DNA from 2 places in the Bradyrhizobium sp. Cp5.3 genome. Region 1 is predicted to be linked to the other one. Evidence: riboswitches for the same ligand, from Rfam matches in the RefSeq annotation. Region 1 holds a riboswitch; the other holds the start of a gene.
What was found. Region 1 has a riboswitch for cobalamin ahead of K289_RS51845 (TonB-dependent siderophore receptor). Riboswitches for the same ligand answer to the same signal wherever they lie in the genome.
Positions count from the first base shown of each region.

Region 2: another riboswitch for cobalamin. It lies ahead of metE (5-methyltetrahydropteroyltriglutamate--homocysteine S-methyltransferase); the one in region 1 lies ahead of K289_RS51845 (TonB-dependent siderophore receptor).

Region 1 is NZ_AUFA01000039.1:24,651-29,640, forward strand. It holds gene cobF (precorrin-6A synthase (deacetylating)) at 1-83, shown strand, start outside; gene cobT (nicotinate-nucleotide--dimethylbenzimidazole phosphoribosyltransferase) at 98-1,150, shown strand; gene K289_RS0133250 (histidine phosphatase family protein) at 1,154-1,726, opposite strand; cobalamin riboswitch at 1,797-1,998, shown strand; gene K289_RS51845 (TonB-dependent siderophore receptor) at 2,114-4,468, shown strand; gene K289_RS0133260 (PepSY domain-containing protein) at 4,479-4,990, shown strand, end outside.
Region 2 is NZ_AUFA01000036.1:53,111-58,100, forward strand. It holds gene K289_RS0132465 (ribonucleoside-diphosphate reductase subunit alpha) at 1-1,780, opposite strand, end outside; cobalamin riboswitch at 1,897-2,117, opposite strand; gene K289_RS0132470 (hypothetical protein) at 2,123-2,674, opposite strand; cobalamin riboswitch at 2,909-3,112, shown strand; gene metE (5-methyltetrahydropteroyltriglutamate--homocysteine S-methyltransferase) at 3,215-4,990, shown strand, end outside.

The DNA of each region.
Region 1 (4,990 bases):
CGCGCATCGTCGCCGCCCGGCAGCAGGCGCGCGAACGCCATGGCTGGATCATGGACAGCTACATTCTCAAACGCAGACCGTGACGCAGAGAGGCAGCATGCTTCCCGAATGGGTTTACCGGAAATGCCCCGATATCTCCGCTGTCCATCGCGACGCGGCGATCGCGCGCGAGGCGCAACTGACGAAACCGACCGGCGCGCTCGGCCGGCTCGAGCAGCTCGCGATCGAGCTCGCCGGTCTCCAGGCGACCGAGCAGCCGCGCGCAGGCGGCGTGCCGATCATCATCTTCGCCGGCGATCACGGCATCGTCGCGCAAGGTGTCTCGGCCTATCCGCAAGCGGTGACCATCGCGATGATGGCGAACTTCGCATCTGGCGGTGCCGCGATCTCGGTGCTGGCGCGCGAGCTTGGTTCGAACCTTGAAGTGGTCGACGCCGGCACGCTGGCGGAGGCTGAGATGGCGGGTGTCGTCGCCGACAAGCCGCGCAAGGGAACGCGCGACTTCAGCGTGGAAGCCGCGCTCGAGCCTTCTGAGCTGACGTTTGCTTTCGAAGCCGGCCAGCGCGCGGTCGTTCGTGCGGAGGCATCAAGGCCCGATCTGCTGATCCTCGGAGAAATGGGCATCGGCAACACCACGACGGCGGCGGCGATTGCCGCTAGCCTGCTCGGCGTGAGTGCTGAGGAGATTGCCGGCAGCGGCACCGGCGTCGATGCGGCCGGTCGCGCACATAAGGCCCGCGTGATCGATGCGGCGCTGGCGCGCCACGGGCTTGCTGGTGCGTCGCCCGAGAAAATTCTGTGCGCCGTCGGTGGCCTCGAGATCGCGGCCATTTGCGGCGCGATCATCGCCGCCGCGCAGCGCCGCATTCCGGTGCTGATCGATGGCTTCATCGTCTCGGTTGCTGCGCTGGCGGCTGTGCGCCTCAACCCGTCATGCCAGCCATTCCTGCTGCCGTCACATCAATCGGCGGAGCAGGGGCACCGGCTGGTTCTGCGCGCGCTGAACGTCCAGCCGCTGATCATGCTCGATCTCAGGCTCGGTGAGGGATCGGGCGCCGCGATCGCGCTGCCGCTGGTGCGGCTCGCGTGCAGCCTTCACAACGGCATGGCGACGTTTGCACAGGCCAATGTGCCGGATCGTCCGGCTTGATGTTCAGCCGGAGCGCTGATTGACGGACACGACGCGCCAGCTCGCCGCGAGCCGGTCGATGCGAGTGAGGGAGAGCGGATCGACGACGAAGCGCAAGGCGGCCTGTGGCGCGAGATCAAGTGCGATGCAGAGCGCTGCGCGGATCGTGCCGGAGTGGACCACGAGAATGGCCGGACCGGGTCCGATCTGCGCGAGGCCCTTCCGGACGCGCGCGACCTGATCCTCAAAGCTTTCGCCGCCCGGCGGCCGTCCGCGCGCGGGGTCGTTCCAGAATTGCGCATAGGCGTCGCCACCTGCCGCGGCGAGCGCGTCGTGGCGCTGGCCGGTCCAAGCGCCAAAATCCTGCTCGCCGAATTCGGGAGCAAGCGCCGGATCGAGCCCTAATGCGCGTGCCGTATCGACTGTCCGGCGCGACGGGCTGGCATAGCTCATGGCATCCGGCGGCAGGCAGCGTCGCAGCGCGTCGATCTGCGTGCGGTCACCGAGATCGGCCGGCGTGTCCGGCGCATGGATCGTGCCCGCGATGCCGTCGACAGCCGCATGACGTATCAGCCAGAGGAAGGTCTCGCCTTCCATGTGATGTCTCCTGAAAGCCACTGCGACAACAACGCCGCAGTTCGCGCACATTGACTCCGCCTGCGTCTTAATCCTAGATGGTCCTGACGGTTTCCCCGAAAGGGGATGAAAAGGGAATGCGGTGCGGGGATGTTTCCCCAATGCCGTAGCTGCCCCCGCAACTGTGAGCGGAGAATCCTTCGTCAGAAGCCACTGGGTCCTCGGTCCCGGGAAGGCGACGAAGCGGTCATGACCCGCAAGCCAGGAGACCTGCCGTCAGCCGTGGTCACACGCGAAAATGTCGGTCGGGGAGTACAGACATTCGGCTTCATCGCAAAGGCCCAAAGGGCCGGAGGTGAGACCTGGTTCGCTGTGACGTGCCACTGACGTCACACCGAGGTTCGGACCATGTCTTCCATCCGCGTCGCGCGCCAGCGCAAATTCCTGCTCGCGACCGCTGCTCTCACATCAATTGCATTCGTCGACATGCCCGCGGCTTTCGCGCAGCAGGTCCGCGATCCGCTACCGCCGGTCGAGGTGACCCCCGCCCAGCCCCGCGGGCCGGCCAAGCCCGCGCGCAGCGAGGGACGGCTTGCGCGCCGTGCCGCGGCGACCAGGCCTGCCGCGGTGCCGGCCTCGCAGAAGCCCGCCGTTCCCACCACGGCGCAGACGCCGCTCAACACCAATGTGGTGGCCGTAAGCGCCTCGCGCCTCGGCCTGACCGTGCGCGAGATCCCGGCGACCGTCGAGGTGATCTCGGCCGAGACCATGCGTGAGCAGGGCTATCGCACCGTGTCGGAGGTCTCCCAGGGCGCGGTCGGCGTCACCTCCGGCGATAATCCGGCCGAGCCGTCGGCCTTCTCGATGCGCGGCTTCACCAACAGCCAGATCAACACGCTCTACAACGGCATCAAGATCGGCCCGCAGAACATGACCTCGCGCATCATGGACACGGCCAATCTGGAGGCCGTGGAATTCGTGAAAGGCCCGGCTTCGGTGATGTCGGGCGAGGGCGCCGCCGGCGGCGCGGTCAATGTCGTCACCAAGCAGCCGCATACTGGACCCGTCCTGAACGAGGCGGATTTTTCCTGGGACTCCCTGAACTCGTTCCGCTCGCATTACGGCTCCGGCGGCAGCACCAATGTCCAGGGCCTCGACTACCGCTTCGACATCAGCCGATCCTCGCTCAACGGCTTTGCCGACGATACCAACACCAGGACGCTCGACGTCTCCGGCCAGCTCAACTACCGCATCTCCGACAGCCTCAAGATCTGGGGCGCGATCGAGTATCGCGAGGACCGCGGAAAAGCCTATTGGGGCGCGCCGCTGGTGCCGATCGCCTTCAGCGGCTCGCACGCGACGAGCGGCATCGTCTCCGGCAATTACATCTCGAACTACAACGGCTCGAATCTCGGGGCGGTCACCATCGACGACCGCACCTTCAACACCAACTACAACGTCCTCGACAACCGCAACGTTGCGCAGGAGGTCTGGCTGCGCGGCGGCTTCGAGCTGAAGCTCGCGCCCGGCCTCACCCTGAAGAGCCAAGCCTACGGCTATGGCGCCGAGCGCACCTGGTTCAACAACGAGGTCGAGGCGTTCAACTCTGGCTCGAACCTGGTCGATCGCGAGCGCTTTTACGTCGCGCATAGCCAGCGGCTGGCCGGTAACATCACCGATCTGACCTGGGATACGAATATCGCAGGTTTCGATAATCGCTTCGTCACAACACTTGCGGTGAGCGATCTCGACTTCGTCCGGCCGGGCGCCGCCAATTTCCCCCACGATCTCGTCACGCTGGTCGATCCCGTGCGCGGCTATTACGGCCTGCTCACGACGCAGCAGCAAACCGCGCGCATCGACAACGAGGCGCTGTCGTTCGAGGACCGGCTGAAGCTCACGCGCAGCTTTGCCCTGGTCGGCGGCCTCCGCGTCGAGCATATCGGGCTCGACCGCAACTCGACCGACGTGAATGGCCTCGAGAAGGCGAACTTCCCGTTCTCGAAATCCTGGGTGCCGGTGACGGGCCGCATCGGCTACACTTGGGACGCTGTTCCAGGCCTCACCTTCTTCAGTCAGTACGCCACCGGCGCGGACGTCTCGGCCAACAATATCTTCCTGCTCGTGCCGACCCAGCCGCTCGATCTGACGACCTCGCGCACCTATGAGACCGGTGTGAAACATTTGTTCTGGGACAACAGGGCGGAGTGGTCGTTCTCGGCCTACGACATCCTGCGCAAGAACGTCTATGCCGCGGCCGGCGGCATGCAGCTCAACATCGCCGGGCGCCAGGAGTCGAAGGGCGTTGAACTCGCGGCGTCGGTCCGCCCGATTGATCCGCTGCGACTGTGGGGCAACATCGCCTATGTCGATGCGCGTTACGCCGATTGCAATTTCGTCGGCGGCTCGTTCTCCGGCAACACCCCGCCGAACGTGCCGCGCATCGTCGCCAATGCGGGAGCGTCCTACCGCTTCTTCACACCCTTGCCGGTCGAGCTCGGAATCGTCGGCCGCCATGTCGGCGACCGCTTCAACACCGATGCAAACGTCGTGACGCTGAAGGCCTACACCGTGGCCGACGTCTATGCCTTCGTCGACATTCCCAGGACGGTGTTCAATGCCGTCGACCAGGCGCGCCTGACCTTCCGCGTGCGCAACATCACCGACAAGCGCTATGCGATCTGGGGCGATCCGTTCTACCCCGATCAGATCCTGCTGGGAGCCCCGCGCACCTACGAGATCTCCGCGGCGTTCAAATGGTGAGCTCCGGCGCATGATGGGTACGATCGTCCTCGTGCATCGCTGGCTCGGTATCGCGTTCTGCCTGCTGTTCGCGATGTGGTTTGCGACGGGGATCGTGATGCACTTCGTTCCGTTTCCGTCGCTGACCGAAGCAGAACGATTTGCAGGCCTCGCGCCGCTCGCTCGCACGCGGGTGACGATCGCGGTTGGCGATGTGGTGACCGCCAGCGGGATCGCGGATGCCGGGCGCGCCCGCTTGATTCAGCGGAGCGATGGTCCGGTATACATCGTCGAGGGTTCGTCGCGGTTGCGCGCCGTCCGCGCCTCCGATGGAACGGATGCGACGGTGACCTCGTCCGATGTCGCGCTCGCCATCGCGCAGGATCACGCCCGCGGGCGCGGGCTCGACGCTACGCGCGCGGCCATCGTCGCGCGCGCGGACTACGATCAATGGAGTGTGCCGAACGGGTTTGATCGCCACCGGCCGTTGTTTCGCGTGGCGCTCGGCGACGCCGCCGGGACGGAGGTCTACGTCTCATCCGG
Region 2 (4,990 bases), on a different contig from region 1:
GCGTGATTTCGGTACAAAGATTTGAAGAGTGGATCACGCCGGCGTGCCGTTGCGGAGAGCGGAGGTTGCAGGGATCCTTGAAGGTGATCCAGGGATGACCAGTCTCGAACAGCATCGTCAGCATGCGCCGCCAAAGGTCGGTTGCGCGGACGGTCTTGAAGATCCGCATCTTGCCGGCCTTGGCCTTGGCCTCATACTCTTCATAGATGGTCTTGAACGCTTCTCCGTACAGATCATGCAGGTCGGGCGCCTCGTCTGGAGAGAACAGAGTCCATTCGCCGTCGGCCTCCACCCGCTGCATAAAGAGGTCCGGGACCCAGTTCGCGGTATTCATATCGTGGGTGCGGCGGCGATCATCGCCTGTGTTCTTGCGCAGATCGAGGAACTCCTCGATGTCCACGTGCCATGTCTCAAGATAGGCGCAGACCGCGCCTTTGCGCTTGCCGCCCTGATTGACTGCGATCGCCGTATCGTTGGCGACCTTGAGGAACGGCACCACGCCCTGGCTTTCGCCATTGGTGCCCTTGATGTGCGCGCCCAGGCCCCGCACCGGGGTCCAGTCGTTGCCAAGACCCCCCGAATATTTTGCGAGCAGCGCGTTGTCCTTGATCGACTTGAAGATGCCGTCGAGCTCGTCGGTTACCGTTGTCAGAAAGCAAGATGAAAGCTGCGGACGCGGCGTGCCTGAATTGAACAGCGTCGGCGTCGAAGCCATGAAGTCGAAAGATGACAGGAGATCGTAAAACTCGATTGCCTTGGTCTCGCGGTCGATTTCGCGGAGCGCAAGCCCCATAGCTACCCGCATGAAGAACGCTTGCGGCAGCTCGATACGGTTGCCGGAGACGTGAAGAAGGTAACGGTCGTAAAGCGTCTGCAGGCCCAGGAACTGGAATTGCAGATCGCGCTCCGGCTTCAGGGCCGCTGAGATTCTGTTGAGGTCGAACCGGGTCAGCTCGGGATCGAGCAGCTCGGCGGCGATGCCGGTCTTGATATAGACCGGGAAGTAGTCTGCGTAGCGACTGCCCATGTCGGCCTGGCTCGCTTCCGTCGGCTGCCGATGCACATAGGTGAGAACTTCACCGCGCAGCTTGTCCAGCAGCAGACGCGCGCTGACATAGGCGTAGTTGGGCTCTTGCTCCACCAGGGAGCGTGCCGCCATGATCGGCGCAAGCGCAAGCTCGTTGCGGCTGATGCCGTCATATAGATTGCGTGTGGTCTCGACGAGCACAGCCGCAGGATCGGTCGCGTCTAATCCATTGCAGGCCTCCGCGATCACAGCGGTGAGGCGGGCCATATCGACCGGCACGTTGCTGCCGTCGTCGCGGAGCATGTGGAGCGAAGGCTGGCTTGAGATGGCCTTCGGAGCCGCAGCCTCGGCTTCGGCGCGCTTGCGGGCCCGTTCTTCCCGGTAGAGCACGTAGGCGCGCGCGACCTTGTGATTCTCGCGGCGCATCAGCGCGAGTTCGACCTGGTCCTGCACATCCTCGATGTGAAACGTGCGCCCCTCCCCAGCTCGGCGCGTCAGCGCAGCTACGACATCAGCGGTCAAGTGCTCGACGCTCTCATGCACGCGGCGCGAGGCGACTGCTGTGTTGCCTTCCACGGCGAGAAACGCTTTCGTCATCGCAACCGCGATCTTGGCCGAATCGAATTGCGTTACCTTGCCGTTGCGACGGATGATCTGCATGGCGGGCTCGCTTGGCGTGCCCGCGAGCGATTCCGGACGCAGCTGGATGATGGGAGCGGAAGCGATTTCCGCGTCGTGGAGGTTCAAAGACATCAAAGGTCCCCGTGATGCATGTTGCTATCGAACGGGGCAAAGGAGGGCGCCGCAGAAACGCCGGCAGACATGTGCCGGACGGTGCATGCAAGCGACCGCCGGGACACCCCGCCCGTGGACGTTCAGGTCGTCGCGGCAGGTCTCCTGGCTCGCAGGTCGTCGCATGCTTCCCGCCTTCCCGAGGCCTTTAATGACCTCAGTGACGATGTTCGGAAGCAGCTCGCTGCTGACAGTTGCGGGGGCAGCGCCGGAATTCCGCGTCGAAACGCAGTTCACCGGCTTCCCTCTTAGCCACCAAATCTTGCGAAATAGTGGAACCGTGACCTCTATATCTAGTGACATTTACTCGAAAGTGTCAACGGCCGATTGGCGCGCGAGCGACGATTTTCTGTGGGAGGGCATTGCCGCCGTTCCAGCGGCACGACGCCATTCGGAAATCTGGTCCGACTGTTTGGCGAGTTTGCAGATCACCTCCGGCGCATACACAAACACGCCAACCTGCTTCCTGCCCTGGCTGAAAAAGGCGCGACCCACGGGTGGAATCCTGCCCTGCTTGGTCAAGCAACGAAGCTCTGCCGGAGTGACGGATAGAATCTCCTCGACCATTTTCGTCGTGAGCGGTTCCTGTTGGAGCCGCTGCAGTCTCTGCTCGGCAAAGGCGCAAACGTCCATGATATCGGCCTCAGTCGCCTCCGGAAAGGCTATCGAGATGCCACATGGAACCTCGCTCACCACGCATTTGAGTCTCTGGCGGAAAGTCGACTTGACGAGCCGAATGGCGATGCCGGCCCTTTGCCTGCTGCCGCACGTCAGGTTCGTAGCGGGAGAAAATCCGACAACTCGCGTCGTTACGACGCAGGCCAGGTCAAGATGCTGAGACGTGATCGTGTTCATGCTCGACCTATGGCGCAAGGAAAGCGGCAGCGACGAAGGATAGCCAACAAGGAACATCGTGTTACTGACGGTTCGGACGCTTGCACACCTACCAACTTGGGCCGATTGAGTTTCGAAGACGCAGAGTTGAGGACGAGTAGCGTTACACCGTCGCGAAACTGTCGGACGTCTCCACTGTCCAGATCGCCGTTCAGACGCGCACATGTGAGAGGTTGACGGCGCGGCCGTCTTGCAGATAATCGAAAGCGTCGAGGTTCTCCGGATCCCGCTTGATCCGGAGCTAAGAGGGAAGCCGGTGCGATGCCGGCGCTGCCCCCGCAACTGTAAGCGGCGAGCCGCTGTCCAACTCAAGTCACTGAAGCCCATACAGCTTCGGGAAGGCCAGACAGCGACATTGACCCGCGAGCCAGGAGACCTGCCCCGACGAAATATTCGTCCACGGGCGGGGTGTCCCGGTGGTACGCGAGGCAGCCGTCGCTCGCGCGACTTTCCCTGCATGCGTCCGCCACGGCCTCTGCCCCCAACCACGGGGTTGATGCTATGTCTCTGTCTCTTCCTGTTGCAACTCTCGGCACACCTCGTATCGGTCCGCGACGCGAGCTGAAATTCGCGCTCGAGCGCTTTTGGTCTGGCGCATCGGACGAACCCTCGCTGATCGAGGCCGGCATGGCGCTGCGCGCTGCGAATTGGGCGCGGCAGAAAAGGCTCGGCGTCACCGTGATTCCTTCGAACGACTTTTCGTTCTACGACCAAGTGCTCGACACGTCCGTGATGGTCGGTGCCATTCCGGACGTCTATGGCTGGAAAAACGGCCCGGTGCCGCTTGCAACCTATTTTGCCATGGCGCGCGGCGCGGATGCTAACGCAACTGAAGCGTCATGCGGGCATGCGCACCACGGTCATGGCGTACCGGCGCAGGAGATGACGAAATGGTTTGACACCAACTACCATTACATGGTCCCGGAGCTGCGCCGCGATCAGCAATTCAGCCTCGCCTCACGCAAACCGATTGAGGAATACGAAGAGGCAAAGTCGCTCGGCTATCAGACGCGGCCGGTATTGATCGGACCCGTCACATTCCTCAAGCTCGCCAAGAGCAAGGAACCGGACTTCGAACCGCTCTCGCTGCTGGAGCGGTTGCTCCCGGTCTATGTCGATGTCCTTCGCGAACTTGCCCAGCAGGGCGCGGACTGGGTCCAGATCGACGAACCCTGCCTTGTGCTCGATCTGGACGCTGCCGCTCAGGCCGCGCTCCGCTCCGCCTACACCGAGATCGCAAGATCCGTGCCGCAGATCAAGATCATGTTGGCGAGCTATTTCGGTGCGCTCGGCGAAAACCGCGATACTGCCTTCGGGCTTCCTGTCACGGGCCTGCACTTCGATCTCGTCCGCGCCCCGGAGCAATTGTCAGATCTTGCCGCCTTGTCCCGCGATCGCGTGATCTCGCTCGGCGTGATCGACGGGCGTAACATCTGGCGTGCGGATCTTAATCGCGTTCTCGATCGGCTCGAACCCGTGATCGACGCGCTAGGGCGGGATCGCGTGCAGATCGCGCCATCCTGCTCCCTCCTGCATGTGCCGATCGATCTTGGCCTGGAGGAAAAGTTCGATCCCCAGATCAAGAGCTGGCTCGCCTTCGCCGTCCAAAAGATCGAGGAATTGGCAACACTGGGAGCGGCGCTCTCGGGCGGCCGGAAGTCGTGCGGTACGGCTCTGAAGGAATCTGACATTGCCGCCGCCGCACGTAAGGGTTCGCCCCGCATTCACGATGCGAAAGTGGCGCAGCGTGTCGCCGCAATCGATGCGAGCCTGCGTCGCCGCAACAGCCCGTTTGCGAAGCGTGCGGAGGCGCAACACCAGCGCTTCAATTTGCCGGCGTTTCCAACGACGACCATCGGCTCATTCCCGCAGACGACAGCGGTCCGGAATGCGCGCGCAGCGCATACCCGTGGGACGCTCAGCAACGCTGCCTACACGACGTTCCTCCAGAACGAGACCGCGCGCGCGGTCCGGTGGCAGGAGAATATTGGCCTTGACGTGCTGGTGCATGGTGAGTTCGAGCGCAACGACATGGTGCAATATTTCGGCGAGCAGTTTTCCGGCTTCGCCTTCACCAACCATGGCTGGGTGCAGTCCTATGGTTCGCGCTGCGTTCGGCCGCCAATCCTGTTTGGCGATGTCTCGCGACCCAAGCCAATGACGGTCGAGTGGTGGCAATACGCGCAATCGCTCACGGAAACGCCCATGAAGGGAATGCTGACCGGACCGGTGACCATCCTGAACTGGTCCTTCGTCCGCGACGATATTCCTCGAAGC